2 regions of the Arthrobacter sp. 01L42 genome follow, and region 1 is predicted to be linked to the other one. Evidence: riboswitches for the same ligand, from Rfam matches in the RefSeq annotation. Region 1 holds a riboswitch; the other holds the start of a gene.
The links. Region 1 has a riboswitch for cyclic di-AMP ahead of AC1DN2_RS17010 (M23 family metallopeptidase). Riboswitches for the same ligand answer to the same signal wherever they lie in the genome.
Positions count from the first base shown of each region.

Region 2: linked by a shared signal. The riboswitch ahead of AC1DN2_RS08965 (hypothetical protein) and the one ahead of AC1DN2_RS17010 (M23 family metallopeptidase) in region 1 are both predicted to bind cyclic di-AMP.

Region 1 is NZ_JBFTSL010000020.1:19,440-27,235, forward strand. Features, by position in the region: gene AC1DN2_RS16990 (DUF3027 domain-containing protein) at 1-407, shown strand, start outside; gene AC1DN2_RS16995 (MFS transporter) at 452-1,771, shown strand; gene serC (phosphoserine transaminase) at 1,833-2,963, opposite strand; gene AC1DN2_RS17005 (iron-dependent transcriptional repressor DtxR) at 3,323-4,018, shown strand; cyclic di-AMP (ydaO/yuaA leader) riboswitch at 4,169-4,383, shown strand; gene AC1DN2_RS17010 (M23 family metallopeptidase) at 4,388-5,209, shown strand; cyclic di-AMP (ydaO/yuaA leader) riboswitch at 5,346-5,515, shown strand; gene AC1DN2_RS17015 (NlpC/P60 family protein) at 5,811-6,569, shown strand; gene AC1DN2_RS17020 (HNH endonuclease) at 6,789-7,289, shown strand; gene mobA (molybdenum cofactor guanylyltransferase) at 7,384-7,796, shown strand, end outside.
Region 2 is NZ_JBFTSL010000008.1:48,181-55,976, reverse strand. Features, by position in the region: gene AC1DN2_RS09010 (glycoside hydrolase family 16 protein) at 1-345, shown strand, start outside; gene AC1DN2_RS09005 (hypothetical protein) at 355-693, opposite strand; gene AC1DN2_RS09000 (aspartate/glutamate racemase family protein) at 998-1,651, shown strand; gene AC1DN2_RS08995 (glycoside hydrolase family 16 protein) at 1,743-2,858, opposite strand; gene AC1DN2_RS08990 (hypothetical protein) at 3,049-3,180, opposite strand; gene AC1DN2_RS08985 (hypothetical protein) at 3,182-3,787, opposite strand; gene AC1DN2_RS08980 (DNA alkylation repair protein) at 3,913-4,617, shown strand; gene AC1DN2_RS08975 (cation:proton antiporter) at 4,676-5,881, opposite strand; gene AC1DN2_RS08970 (hypothetical protein) at 5,878-6,126, opposite strand; cyclic di-AMP (ydaO/yuaA leader) riboswitch at 6,328-6,530, shown strand; gene AC1DN2_RS08965 (hypothetical protein) at 6,538-7,224, shown strand; gene AC1DN2_RS08960 (sensor histidine kinase) at 7,370-7,796, opposite strand, start outside.

The sequences.
Region 1 (7,796 bases):
AGGGCGACCGCCTGGTGACCCACCTGTTCGAATCCAGGCTCCCCGGATACCTGGGCTGGCAGTGGTACGCCGTGCTGACACGCAACTCGCGCTCCAAGGTGGTCACGGTGGACGAACTTGGGCTCCTGCCCTCCGAGGACTCCATCCTGGCACCGGCCTGGGTTCCGTGGGCCGAACGGGTCCGCCCGGAAGACGCGCAGGCTGACGAGGCTGCCGAGGCGCCGTCCGGTTCCGAAGCGCCGTCACAGGCGTCCGACGCCGACCAGCAGGATGACGCCGACGCTGACACCGACGACGACGCTGACACCGACGACGACACCGACACCGACCACGACGACGCTGACGCCGACGCCGACACTGACACCGACGCCGACGAGCGGGAACGCTCCACGGGCGAGGCCGACTAGCGGTTGGAAGCGTCCGGGAGCGTGTCTGGGGAGGGCTGGGGCTGATGTCCACGTTCAAATCCCTGCACATCCTGAACTACCGGATCTGGTTCGTCGGCGCCCTCATTTCCAACGTTGGCACCTGGATGCAGCGCACCGCCCAGGACTGGCTGGTGTTCGCTCACTTGACGGCGCACGATGCCGGGGCGGTGGGAATCACGATGGCCCTGCAGCTGGGCCCGCAACTCTTCCTGGCACCCGTGGCCGGACTGGTCGCCGACCGGTTCAACCGCAAGAGGCTCCTGGTGCTGACGCAGTCCGCCATGGCGCTGCTGAGCGCGGGGCTGGGCATCCTGGTGGTCACGGGCGCGGCGCAGCTCTGGCACGTCTACGCCTTTGCCCTGATGCTCGGGGTGGTCTCAGCCCTGGACGCCCCCGCCCGGCAGACCTTCGTCTCGGAACTCGTCCAGGACGACTACCTGCCCAACGCCGTGGCCCTGAACAGCGCGTCTTTCAATGTTGCCCGGATGATCGGTCCGGCCGTCGCCGGCGTGCTCACGGCCGTCGTCGGGCCCGGCTGGGTCTTCCTCATTAATACGCTCACCTTTGTGCCCCTGTTGCTGAGCCTGGCGAAAATCCCGTCGTCGTCGCTGCGCCGGCTGCCGCGGGCACCGGCGGGCAAGGGCAGGATCCGGGAGGGGCTGCGCTATGTGAGGTACCGTCCGGATTTGGTCGTGGTGCTGGTGGCTATCTTCATCGTGGGAACCCTGGGGCTGAATTTCGCCCTGTTCATCGCGGCCATGGTGGGGACCGAATTCGGCCTGGACGCGGGGGCCTTCGGCCTGATGAATTCGATCATGGCCATCGGATCCGTCGCCGGGGCCCTGCTGTCCGCCGGGCGCGGCAAGCCACGGCTGCGGGTCATCTTCGGGGCGGCCGCCGCCTTCGGCGTGACCTCGGGCATCGCAGCGATGGCCCCGAACTACTTCTGGTACGGCGTCGCACTTGTGCCCGTGGGGCTGTTCGCGATCACCATGATGACGAGCGCCAACGGGTACGTCCAGACCACGACAGAGCCCGTCATGCGGGGCCGTGTGATGGCCCTCTACATGGCGATCTTCATGGGCGGAACTCCCCTTGGTGCGCCGCTCGTCGGCTGGGTGGCAAACACCGCCGGCCCCCGCTGGTCCATGGCGGTCGCGGCGGGCGCCGGCCTGCTGGCGGCCCTGATCGGGCTGGTGTGGATCATCCGCGCGAAGCACCTGCGGCTCCACTTCAACTGCCGCGCCCACGGGCTGCGGTACTTCCGCGTCGAAAGCCGGACCGGGGCGGCCGGTGCCGTCAGGGACGCGCTGCCGGAGGCACAGCAGGGCGGACGGACCTGAAACGACGACGGCGCCGTCACGGCTTAGGTTCTCAGGGGCCGTGGCGACGCCGGACGCAGGGCTACTTCTTCAGTTCCGCCACGACGAAATCGATGCACTCGAGCAGTGCCGAGACATCGTCGGGCTCGATCGCCACGAAGGTGGCGATGCGCAGCTGGTTGCGGCCTAGCTTGCGGTACGGCTCGGTGTCGACGACGCCGTTGGCGCGGAGCACCTTGGCGATGGCCGCGGCGTCGATCGAGTCATCGAAGTCGATCGTGGCGATCACGTTCGAGCGGTCCTCGGCCTTGGCCACGAACGGCGTGGCGTATTCGGACGCTTCGGCCCAGCGGTAGATGCGGCCGGCAGAATCCGTGGTCCGGCCGGCGGCGAAGTCCAGGCCGCCGTTGGCGTTGAGCCACTGCACCTGGGCGTCCAGGGTCACCAGGGTGGCCAGTGCGGGGGTGTTGTAGGTCTGGTTCAGCCGGGAATTGTCGATCGCCGTCTGGAGGTCAAGGAAGTCGGGAATCCAGCGGTTGCCGGCCTTGATCCGTGCCGCCCGTTCCAGCGCGGCCGGGGAGAACAGGCCCAGCCACAGGCCGCCGTCGGACGCGAAGTTCTTCTGCGGCGCGAAGTAGTACACGTCCGACTCCGCCACGTCCACGTCCAGCCCGCCCGCGGCCGAGGTCGCGTCCACGAGCACCAGCGACCCCTCGTCGGCGCCGGCCACCCGCTGGACGGGGGCGGCTACGCCGGTTGAGGTCTCGTTCTGCGGCCACGCATAGACGTCGACGCCGGCCTCCGCCCGGGCGGTGGGGCGGGTGCCGGGTTCGGCCTTGATGATGGAGGACTCGGCAAGGAACGGCGCCTTGTTGGTGGCAGAGGCGAACTTCGAGCCGAACTCGCCGAAGGACAGGTGCTGCGCTTTGTTCTCCACGAGCCCGAAGCTGGAAATGTCCCAGAACGCGGTAGATCCGCCGACGCCCAGCACGACTTCATAGCCTTCCGGTGCCCGGAAGAATTCGCTGAGGCCGCTGCGCACCGAGCCGACCAGGTTCTTCACGGGTGCTTGGCGGTGCGAGGTCCCCAGCAGCTTCGACGATGCCGCGGCCAGGGCGTCCATCTGTTCCGGCCGGACTTTGGACGGGCCGGCGCCGAACCGTCCGTCCTTGGGCAGGAGGTTGGCGGGGATCGTGATGCTGGTGTCGCTCACAGTGGCTCCAATTTTCGGCTGGTTCGTAGCGTGGCTGGGAGGTGGCGGGCAGGGATGGCTACCACGGACACCCCTTTTCATTCTGCCTGTTTCATTCTGCCTGTTTTATTTTGCCTGACAGCTCCCGGCGATACGGAAAAAGGCCTGTCATAGTCCGGTCATTGAGACGCCGGGGACGGCCGGCCGGCTGGGCCTGGGACAATAGCTCCAGGTCGATCGAAAGATTATCCGGAGTAATTCAAAATAGGCTAGGCTGGCATGCGAACGTACGGCGGTTCCCGCCTGGGCGCATCCTGCATGCAGCCCGCACGCGGTACGGTGGGAATGACGCTAGGACTGCGCTCGAGGAGCTGAGCTGAATGACGGATCTGATCGATACCACGGAGATGTATCTTCGGACCATTCTGGAACTTGAAGAAGAAAACATCGTTGCCCTCCGCGCCCGCATCGCCGAACGGCTCCGCCACTCCGGCCCCACTGTGTCCCAGACGATCGGCCGGATGGAGCGCGACGGGCTGGTGGTTGTTTCCGGCGACCGGCACCTTGAACTGACGGAAACCGGACGGAAACGTGCAATCGGTGTCATGCGCAAGCACCGTCTGGCCGAACGCCTCCTCGCGGACGTGATCGGGCTCGACTGGGCCTACGTCCACGAGGAAGCGTGCCGCTGGGAACATGTCATGAGCGAACGCGTCGAGCGAAGAATCTTCGAGATGCTCAACCACCCGACGGTCTCGCCCTACGGAAACCCTATTCCGGGGCTTGCGGATCTTGGCGGTGTGCCCAATGGCGCCCCCGTGGACAGGCCTGTGAACCTGCTGGAGGCCATGGCCGGCTACGGGGTAACTTCCCGGGTTACGGTCAACCGGCTCGCGGAGCCGATCCAGGTGGAGCCGGAGCTTCTGGCCCAGCTCGACGAGGGCGGAATCAGGCCTGGCGCGCTTGTCTCGCTGGAGCGGGTGGGGGAGTACATCTCGGTCCGCGTCCCCGATATCGAAGGTGCCCTGGAACTGCCGCCCGAGGTTGCCGCGCACGTCTTTGTAACAGTCGCCTGACCAGCCACTACGCGCCGGTCATGGGACGACCCATGAGTTGTCCACAATTGCGGTTACGGATTTATTACCGGGCGGCTTAATCGCCTATAGTTAGTGCCCAGTACCGATACCAAAGCGTTACCTGATCCGAAGCCGAGCCCTGCCAGCGGATCAGTCGCAGAACTACCTCCTGGCAGGGGCGGGGGAACCACTTTCGGCTGCTACTTCGGCAGCCTTGGGGTGAAGTCCGTCAGCGGCAAGCAGCTTCCACCGAAGGATCCCCTGGGGATGCATCTGTGCGTGGCTGCTTGCAACGGCGGACCGGGTCTTTGATCTCTCTGACCCGAATCCGACAGCTAACTTCGCAGGCCATCCAGAGAGGAACCGTTCTTGACCACCCAGACCTCCAGGGGCCGTCGCCGCGCGACCGGTCCCGCTCCGGAGCCGCGTCCCGTCGTCGCACACACGGCCGAACGCCCGCGGGACGTGCACCGGGATGAACGCCGTCGCCGTCGCAGTCCGTTCCGCCAGGTCACGGACTTTGCCGCGGCCAGCGGGGTCGGGCAGAAGGCCGGGATCGCCCTGGCCGCAACTGGTCTGGTTCTGACCGTGACGGTCCCCGTCACGAGCCCGGTGATGGCTTCGAATCCGGGCGGGTCCGGCGCACTCTCCGCTGCCGTGCAGCCGGATGTCACCGCTGCCGCCGCCGCCAAAGTCGACTTCAACCGCACGGCCGTCACCACGAAGGGCGATCCGGACGGGAAACTCAAGCAGCTGCTGAGCGCCCAGTCTGTGGGCACCATCACCCGCGCGGCATCGGCCGGCACCCTGGGTGCGCCGCTCGACCAGCTGGTCACGGCCTCGCCCTTCGGCTACCGTGTCAGCCCCATTACCGGGGGCGCGGGGGAGTTCCACCGCGGCCAGGATTTCGCCGCCCAGTGCGGCACGGCGGTCCACGCGGCCGCCAGCGGCACCGTGACCTTCAACGGCTGGCATCCCTTCGGCGGGGGGAACCGCGTGGTCATCGATCACGGCAACGGCCTGGAGACCACGTACAACCACCTGTCCTCGGCCTCGGTCAAGGTCGGCCAGAAGGTTTCCCGCGGTGACGTCGTCGCCATGAGCGGAACCACCGGCGCCTCCACGGGCTGCCACCTCCACTTTGAAGTGATGGTCAACGGCGATGTCGTTGATCCGCTCGGTTGGCTCTAAAAAGCCGATGGGCTGCTCTCAACTTCCTGTGACACGCCGTGATCTGAATGTGACATTGGATCCGGACTGCTGTAGGGTTTGAAGCACGCCAACTTTTCCGAAGTTGGCGCTCTTGAGTGGATTGCCTAGCTCTGCCACCGCTCAAGGTCCGTTCGCATTACATCGTCTGGCAGGGGCGGGGGAACCAATTTTGGCCTTCGAAAGAAGGCCTTGGGGTTAAGTCGTAAAGCTTCCCAGGAAGCAGCGCGGCCGGGTGACTCCCATCCGAATCCGACAGCTCACCTCGTAGGCATTGGGAGAGGCTACTTTCGTGTCTTCACGCCACAATTCTGCGCGCATGCGCACCGGCGAGGCTCTGTCGAGCCCGCTGGAATCCACATCACGTGCCGCCCTTGCCGGCGCCCGGATTGGATCACGTTCCGCAGGCTCAATCTCTAGCGAGCCCGGACAGCATGCAGTTTCCGCTTTTGGCGCGTCTTCGCAGTACACCCTTCGCTAAGTAACCCATTTCGGGGCGATCCGGCGTACCCCCAAGATGCCGGAGCGTCCTCAGTCCGTGCCCGAAAGCGCGCGGTCCAAGGATCACGAAAGAGAGAACTTAATGACTACTCGTGCAAACGTTGCACGGCACCGCGCCGAGGTCACCAAGACCAACTCGCTGGCTGTTATTGCTAAGGCTGTCGGCGACAACGCCGGCGGCGTGGGCCGTCAGGCCGCGGTCATCGCCGCAGCTTCCGGTCTGGTCCTGACCAGCGGAATCGCAGCCAACGCTGCTGAAACCAATGTTCAGCGCGAATCCACCTCCGCTTCGGCCCTGGAAGTCCAGTCCGCAGCTCCGGCCACCATCTCGGCCGCTTCCACCATCGCGATCTCCTACGAGAAGCCCGCCGTGACCACCACGCCGGCTCCCGTTGTCGAGGCTCCCAAGCCCGTTGTCAAGGTCCAGGACGCCACGGCCACCCGCGCCGGCGGCACCGAGCTTGGCGTCAGCGGCGGCGTCGCTGCCCAGGCCCCCGCTGGCATCGGAAGCGGCGCAGGCGCGACCATCGCCGCCGCTGCCTACGCACAGATCGGCGTGGCGCAGGACTGCACCGCCCTCGCCACCAACGCCCTGGCCGCGGCAGGCATCCACTACCACGGCTGGCCGGCAGGTTACCTGTCCCTGGGCCGCACCGTGAGCGCCGCCGAGGCACGCCCGGGCGACCTCGCTTACTACCAGAACGGCGGCGTGGGCATGGCTCACATCGCGGTCTACGTCGGCAACGGCATGGCAGTGCACGGCGGCTGGAACGGCGGCACCACCGCGCTGTACAGCGTCAACGTCGGCTCCGGCCCGGTCTTCATCCGCGTCGGCGCCTAAGCACGAACCCCAGCATTCCGAAAGACCCCCGCCTGCAGGCGGGGGTCTTTTGCGTTGCCGTGCAGTGAACTTTCCGCGCCCGGGACCGCACCGGTGAAAAAATATTCGGTGATCCGGCACTTGAGTGTTTACTCTTGTGTTGTCGATCCATAGCCCGACCATGCAGAGGGCAGCCGGCCCTCGTGCCGCTGGCGGGTGCGGCCGTGAAGAGGTATGCGGATGCGCACTCTCGTTCTGAATGCTGGATATGAACCGCTGGCGGTCATCACCTTCCGCCGGGCGCTCGTCCTTGTCCTGACCGGAAAGGCCAGCGTGGTGGCCGAAGGGGACGACCCCGTGGTCGGCCCCCAGGACATTTTGGGCCGCCCGTCCGTGATCCTGCTGAACCGCTACATCCGGCCCAGGTACAACACAATGACTGCGGTGAGCCGCCGCGGCGTGCTGCGCCGGGATGCCCACCGCTGCGCGTACTGCGGCAAGGCTGCCCACACCATCGACCACATCCAGCCCAAATCGCGGGGCGGGGCCGACTCCTGGGAGAATCTGGTGGCGGCGTGCCTGCGGTGCAACAACGCCAAGAGCGACCATACGCCGGCGGAGATGGGCTGGAAGATCGGTTTTGTTCCGGGCCCGCCAAAGGGTGCCATCTGGCAGATCAAGGAACTCGAGAAGCCGACGCCGGCCTGGGATCCGTTCCTGCTGCCTGAATCGGCTGCCTGATCTGCCCCCTTGCTGATTGATCAGCAGGTGAAGGCGCTGCCGGCGCACGTGACGGCTTGTTCGGTGGCCGCTGTCGCCGCGCTAGGCTGAAACGATGGAGTTCGATGCCATCATTCTCGCCGGGGGGCGGTCCTCACGCCTCGGCGGCGTGCCCAAATCCGGGCTGGTCTACGACGGCGCCACCCTCCTGGAGCGGTCACTGCGGGCCGCCGGCGCGGCGGGGCGCACCGTCGTCGTGGGCCCCGACCCCGGGGGCCTGCCCGGCGGCGTCCTGACCTGCCGGGAAGAGCCGCCCTTCGCGGGTCCGGCCGCAGCCATCGCGGCGGGGCTGGCCGCCCTGGCCGCCGATCACGCGAGCCGGCACGCAGTAGCCGCGCCCTATACCCTCGTCCTGGCGTGTGACATGCCCCGGTCGGAAGGCGCGGTCCATGCCCTGGCCGAGGCGCTGGCCGCGTCCGGTGCAGGCACGCCGGAAAGGGACGCGGCCGACGGCGTCATGGCCGTCTC
Region 2 (7,796 bases), on a different contig from region 1:
CCGAACAACAACATCTCGTCCACGTGCGCCGAGATCGACTACGCCGAGGGGAGCGCTAACACCGCCCAAATCAAGTTCTTCCTGCACTACGCCTGCGGTGGCCCGAACTTCCAGACCACCGCGGCCAAGACGATCGACACCACACAATGGCACAACTATGCAGTCGAGTGGACCGCCGCCGGAATTGTCGGATACCTCGATGGGTTCTTGTGGTTTGTGGACACGAACCCGGCGCATCAGCCCATGGTAGGCATGCACCAAACGGTGCAACTGGACTGGTTTCCCAACGGGACGCCCACCAAACCCAGCCAGATGCAGGTCGACTGGATCCGCGTTTACCAGTAAGCGTTGCGCTTACTCGCCCGAGGCAAATTCCGGCCGGAACGGGCCGCCAGCCTCCGACGTCCCTTCGCGGGGCCCATCAAAAGCCTTCAACGCCGCAAGGTGCTCCAGCAGGGCCCGTTCCGGATGTCCGGGATTTGCAGCCAGCTGCTGGCGCAGCAGCTCCCGTGCGCGGGCTTGTTCCGGGGCGCTGTCGTCGAGGACGGCGTCAATGATTCTGGCGGCCTGATGTCGGATTCCGGCGGCAGATGAGGCATGTTGCGCACCGGATACCAGGTTCTCGGGATCCTGTACTTCGAGGCGTACTGGAGTGGACGACGGCTCCACCGACATGGCTGTTCCTTTGGTCATCGTTCCGGCTGAGTCCGGAACCGGCCTGCCGTCTTCCCCCAATCCCGGGTACTGCACCCGGGTCCTTAGACGGGCCACCGTGACAAACCTACAATGACGCCGGGTCGCCAACCACACGCGGGAGCGAAGTTTTCGCCAAGTTTCATGCACAAGGCACGATGCCGCTGCCCGCGGAATGCTAACGGCCGCCGGCGCCACGGGGCGTTTCCGCTGCAGCGCTTGTGTTGGTCATCTGCCCGAAAAGGAGCGGAAATACCCGCCAGGTAGCCTCGCACCAACGAATCCGTTCGAAAGGTAGTACGCCATGCGTGTTGGACTGATCCGGGTGATGACGACGTCGGACCGACGCCTGCTCCACGCCCACGGGAAACTCCTCCAGGAAGCATTCGGATTTACCGTCACATCCCGCTGTATTCCGGACCAGCCGTCCGGCGTCTATGACCAGGCGTCGCTCGAATCTGCGGCACCCAAGGTTGTCCGGCTGGCGAGGGACATGGCGGGGGACGCTGACGCCCTGATTATCAGCTGCGCGTCAGATCCCGGGCTGGCCGCCACCCGGGCAGCGGTGGATATCCCGGTTATAGGGGCGGGCTCCGCAGCGGCGGCCGCGGCTCTGACCTTCGGCGGCCGGATTGGAGTCTTGGGACTCGGCGCACACGTACCGGGCCCGATCTCGGATGCACTGGGCGAACGCATGCTGCTCATTGACGGGCAGGGGCGGATCGAAACACCCGACGCGTTCCTCATGCCTGCCGGGATTTTCGACGCCCTCGCCGCGGCCCACATGCTGGTTGACGCCGGCGCCGACATGATCGTCCAGGCCAGCACGGGCCTGAGCAGCATCGGCATGGCGGACGTGCTCCGCCGCCGGCTCGGGGTTCCGGTGATCGACGCCGTGACGGCAGCCGGTTCAATGCTGGTCTCAGCGGTAGCCGCCCGGGAACTTCAAGGGGTTTGAGTCCTGCCGCCTTTAGCGGCGCGTCCCCGGTCAACACCGAAGCAGCCCCGCGCCGCAATGTGGCGCGGGGCTGTCTGGCACCGGACCGGTCCTATTTGTAGACCCGGACCCAGTCGACCTGCATCTGTGAAGTCTTGGTGGCCGATCCGTCAGGGAACCAGTCCAGCTGTAGCGTCTGGTGCATGCCCACGGAGGGAAGGTGCGCCGGATTCGTGTCGGAGAAAGTCTTGACGCCATCGATGTATCCAGTGATGCCGGCCGGAGTCCACTCTACGGCGTAGTTGTGCCACTGGGTGGTGTCGATCGACTTGGTCGCATAGGTCTGGAAGTTCGAGCCGCCGCAGGCGTAGTGGAGGAAGAACTGGATCTTGGCCGTGCTGGAGCTGCCCTCGGCGTAGTCGATCTCGGCGCAGTTGGGCGAGGTGGTGTTGGGCCACAGGAGCACAACGGGGTGGTACTCCGTGTCGCGGGCGTTGGTCTTCATACGCGTCTCCCACTTGCCGTACTTTTGGTTCGCAAACTTGGCAGACATGCCGCCCGTGGTGCCGGCTGAGTTGCCGGTGACCGTGGCCATGCCGTTGGCAACTGACCACGCCTGCGGGCTCCGCACACCCTTGCCGGCATGTCCGGCGCCACTGTAGAGACCCCATTTGGTGGAGTCGGGGGCACCAGCCTTGGAGAACTCGTCACCCGCGACAACCGCACCCCAGCCCCGTGCGGTCGCGGCCTGGGAACCGTCGCCGGTCGCGGCGACGGCGGCCTGGGCCGCGACGGGCGCCGTTACCGCCGTCGGCGCCGGAGTGGCTGCCGCTTGGGCCCCAGCTGCCGGAGCGGCCGGCGCGGCCGGTGCGGCGACGGGCGAGGCGGCCGGAGTTGCCACGTCCGTTCCGGGAGCTGCCGGAGCAGCGTCGGTGCCGCCGACAGGTTTGGGAGTCGAGGGCGCCGCCGGCTTTGAGGCTGCGGCCGCCGAGGCCGTGGCCTTCGCGGCAGGATGCGCGGCTTGGGTTGCCGCCGAGGGCGTGGAGGCCGCCGCGGAAGGCGCCGCCCCCGTGGCCGGGGAAACGGCTGCGGCGCCTGCCGTGGGAGCGGCGCTGCACCCGGTCAGGGACAGCGCGCCCAGGCTCAGGGCAATCGCTATTTTGTTGAGCTGTGGTGCCGTGAGGCGTGTCTTCGACTGTGCATCTTTGAAGGTTGATATCTTAAACAATTGACCCCTCCGGGCTTTCGTGGCTGGCACGCACAACCGACGCTGCCAGGGCGTCGGATAATGCGGGAAGTTTCATCCGGCCCCTGCCGCGAGGCATGGGCGAGCAGACGCCGAACGGCGCAACGGCGCCCTGGAAAAGGGCGGTCCGGGGCCCTGCATTCGGGCCGGGCCTCAAGGCCAGCCGCCAACGTTACCGGACCGTTACCTCAGCCCGCAAACCTCCCGGGAAGATCTCGGTGGCCTGCCGGGCACGGCCGACGGAGAACTTGCTGGGGTGGGGGATCGCAACCTCGTCGTCCGGCGTGGAGATCCTGCTGGTCACCTCACTCTCCGGGCGGAAAATCGTAGGAGGCCGGGATCGTCGCCGGCGCGGTGCCGTAGGACAGGACGATCTCGTCGTGCGCCTTGAACGGGAGGTCCCGGATCCCGGCGTCGAACTTCCGGCCGTTCACGTAAACGGTCCAGCCGTCCAGTGAACCCCCACCGGTGCCGGGGGCGCCGCTGCCACCGAGGACGCCCCACTCCGTCAGGAGCTGCCCGAGGGTGAAGACCTGGCCGGCGGTGGGGGACTCGATGTGGACCACGCCCGTGGTGTCGTGGGTGTGCAGGGCTGAGATGCCGTTGGCCCTGTGGTCAGCTCCGGTGGTGATGCCGATATTGGCCGGCACCGCGATGGGCTTGCCGTCCTTCAGCACGTCCAGATGTGCGTGATAGTGGTCCACGTTGCCCTCCGCCGTCAGCACCGTGAGGCCGGCTTGGGCGATCCGGCCGGGCGCCCCCGTGATGTCTAAAGCAAAATCAGGGGCCGGCGCCGCGGATGCCGCAGGTGATTCGGGCGACGGTGCGGTAGATGGCGCAGGGGCAGCGCACCCTGCCACCCCCAGCGTCATGGCGGAAAATACGATGGCGAGTGTCAGCTTGGTGTGCATGGTTGCGTAAACCGCTTTCGATCGGAGGCTTGCCAGTTCAGTCTAGGCAGATGGTCCGGGCCCACCGCCCAGGACACCTTGGCACCGCGTTTCCGCCGCGAGCCGCGAGGGGAAAGAATGGACAGGTGAGTGATGCCGGCGAATTCATCGACCTCTCGCTGCAGCGCGAAGCTTCCTGGCGCCGCGCTGAGCAGCTTCAGGCGCGGCTGGAAACGGAGCCGGCGGGCAGCGGCCTCCGGTTCTACGGCACGTCCGTGGGCGCAGTGCGCGGCACCGTCCGGGATGCCGGCCGCCGCTATCCCGGGCTGTCCCGCGATGACGTCACTGCGCTGAGTTCCGAACTGTGGGGCTCCGGGCTCGGAGGCTCCGGCCGGGGGGCCGCGCCGGTTTTCGAGCGCCGGCTGGCCGCCGTGGTCCTGCTGCAGGCCAACGTGAAGCTGCTGACCAACTCCGACCTCACCCGGCTGGAGGGCTTCATCCGGCAGGCGCGGGTGCGGGACCTTGTGGATCCGCTCGCCGTCGACGTCGTCGGGCCCCTGGTGGACGGACTCGATGTTCTGGCCAGGGTGCGGGCCGACAGCGTGCTGGACCGGTGGGTGCGCGAGCCCGATGCCTGGCTGCGCCGGGCCGCGCTTCTCTCTCCGTTGCTGGCGCTGCGCGCGGGCGCGGGGGACTGGGACAGGTTCCTCCGGCACGCCAACGAGGTGCTCGGCGAGCCGGGCGGGACGTTCGACGCCGACGGCACAGCTGTCCGGGATGCAGTCTCCCGGGTCCAGGCAGAGATGGCAAAGTGGAGGCCGGAGCTGCAATTCACGTCAATTGGAGAATGACCCTCCGAAATTTCGCCGCCGGCTCGGCTTTGGCCCAGGCATTTAGACATTCGGACTGTCAGGCCTTCGGACCCCCCGGATCGCCCTGCCCAACGGCGCTGCCGGAATTTCCGGACTTGCCGCCGGCATTTGCCGGGACCGCGAAAGTCCTCGCCGCCCGTGACCCGGCGACGGCGCCCGCGGCTATGGTGACCAGCGCTCCCACCAGCAGGGCCGCGGCCTCGCCCGGGAGCAGGACCTGAAGCTGCGTGCCGATGCTCGCCGCAGCCACCGGTACGCCAAGCTGGGCCGCCGACAACACCCCGAGCGACAGCGGGAGTCCCAGGAAAGCCAGGTCGGCGTGGGCCAGCAGGGCCCCGGCCCCCAGCAACAGGCCGAGGGCCATCATGTCCGGGTGCCCGGCCAGGTCCCTTAGCGTCAGCGATGCACCCAGCCACACGAAGAAGAGCGGACCCAGGAAGCCGTCGCTGAGCGCGAACAGTTGCCGGGCCAGCCGCCGCGGTTCGCCGACCGCAGCCATCACCAGGCCGAAAGAAAAGCCCGCCATCATCACAGACACATTGCTCCACGTCGCGACACCGGCCAGGGTGAAGAGCACGGCCAGCTGGATCCGTAGCTCCAGGGCAAACTTGCGGCTTTCCGAGAGCCGGTGCACGCGCCGACGGATTCCCTGGCGCTCCAGCCAGCGCAAGCCGACAAAGAGCACTACCGCGCACCCGGTCACCGCGAGGACACCCAGCGCCGCCTGGACTGCGTGGGGCGGATCCACCAGGAGCGGCAACGCCACAATGCAGGCTGTGTCGGCTATTGCCACCTGCGCTGTCATAGCGACGACATCTGGCCCGCCGAGGCGCAGGGAATCGACGATTGGAAGCACCAGGGCGGCCGACGAGGAGGCCAGCAGCACGACGTAGAGGGGAGCATGTCCAGTCCCGAACAGCAGTCCGATGCCGGTTCCGATCACCACCGCTGCCGCTGCGGCCACCATCGCCCGGCGGGAGCCTTTGCCGAGGGCGCCACGGATGTGCGGATCCCGCACGGGAACGTGGGTGCCTGCCACGAACATCATCAGCGCAAACCCGATATTGGCCAGCAGGGTGAACGTCGGGTCCGCGGGGTCCACCAGGGCCAGGCCTGAGCGCCCGATCGCGATGCCGGCCAGCAGCTCACCCAGCATGACAGGCAAGTGCCAGCGCGCCGGCAGGGCCAGCAGGGGGCCAGCCAAGGCGATGACGGCGATCAGCGCCAGCGACAGGAAGGTCACGGTTCGCGGCGGCCGGCCGGCGCCGGGCCTGACCGCCGTTCCACCACCGCATAGGCCTTGCCGTCCAGGAAAGCCCAGTCGTTGACAACCATGTACCCGAGCGCGTCCACCCGGTCATTAAGGATGTGCTCGTCGAAACCCCCGTCGCGCGGTTCCGCGTCCCATGTGCTCACGTGGACGTCCCCGCCGTCGAGGATCAGCAGCTCGGTGTTGACGTCGAAATCCTCTTGGGGCTGAGTGCTCAACTGGCAGATGGCGACACAATGGCTGTTCATTTTCGGGCCTCCGCTTCCGGTGGTGCTGATGGCATCATCCTATGTTCGGAAACGGCGCCGCCCTATGGGCAAATTGCGGCCCGGCATCACGGCGCCGTTACCTTAATGTGACTTTCGGGTGCGGTTCGCGCTACGGTTGATGAGTGCCTGTTGTCTCCGATACGGGCGCTCCCCAGCCGATTGCCTAACTCTGCCGCGGCCCGGGGGTAACTCGCATCAACGTCCGGCAGAGACGGGGAAACCACTTTTGATCTGCTGATATGCAGGTCTTGGGGTGAAGCCGCACAGTGCCCGCAACGACGGGCCCGGGAGTGCGGCCGGGTGCCTCCCATCCGAATCCGACAGCTCACCTCGCAGGCATTGGGAGAGGCTACATTTTTCATGACTTCAGTCAATACTTTTGCGCGCCATGCCGCCGTCCTCGCCGCCGCATCCGGCCTGGTCCTGACCAGCGGAATGGCCGCCAACGCCGCCACCGCCCCCGTGCAGCGTGACTCTGCTCCGGCGTCGAACGTCGACGTCACCGGACAGGTCAGTGCCCCCGTCAGCGCCGATTCAAGCGTCAAGATCAGCTTCGAGCGCCCCGCAGTGGATTCTGTTGCCGCGCCGGTCATCGAACAGCCCGTCGCACCGGCTCCGGCTCCCGCTGCAGCCCCGGCGGCAGCGCCCAAGGCTCCGGCCAAGCCGGTCATCCAGGTGCAGGCCGCTCCGGCAGCAGCTCCGGCAGCAGCGCCGGCCGCGGCGCCCGCGGGCGGACGCAACGCCATCATGCTCTCGGCCGCCTACAGCCAGGTGGGCATCACCCAGGACTGCACCGCCATGGTGGAAAAGGCCCTTGGCGCCGCGGGTAAGCCCGTTGGCGACATCGGTCCCCGCGCGTTCCTTGGCCTTGGAACCGTTGTGGCGACGCCGCAGCCCGGTGACATGGTGGTCCAGTCCGGCCACGTCGGCATCTACGCCGGCAACGGCCAGGTGGTCAGTGGCGGCATGAACGGCAAGAACCAGACCATGGTCCACCCGCTGTCCTGGCTCACCGCGACCGGCGGCGTGACGTTCGTCCGCGCCTAAGCCGCACGGCCCCGACCCGGGGCCAGACAGTCCGGAAAGACCGGCGCTCGAGTTCCCTTGGGGGCAACTCGACCGCCGGTCTTTCCTGTCTCCGCATTCGGGAGTCCGGGATCCCGATGGCAGATCTTTCCCCGGCGGATGGACCTCAGGGATTCCCGCTGCCCATGAGCGGAAGCGTCAACTTCATGACGGTTCCCTCGTCGCCCGTCGCGGCCACCTCGACGGTGCCCCCGGCCGCGACGGCAATCTCCCGGACCAGGGCCAGGCCGATGCCAAAGCTCCGCTGTCCCTGTGAGGTGCCGGTGCCGGCCGTCCGCACGAACCGGTCAAAGATCCGGGCCTGATCGACGCCGGTGATTCCGGTCCCGGAGTCCGCCACCGTGATCACGGCGCGCTTCTGCTCGATTGAGGTCGTGATGGACACGCGGCCGCCCGGAGGCGTGTGGGCCAGCGCGTTGTCCGCCAGGGCCAGCACGGCACGCCGCAGCGCATTCTTCTCGATCCGGGCCAGCGGCCGGGCAGCGGCGGAGAATTCCAGACGCACCTGGCGCTGCTCTGCCACCTGCTGGAGG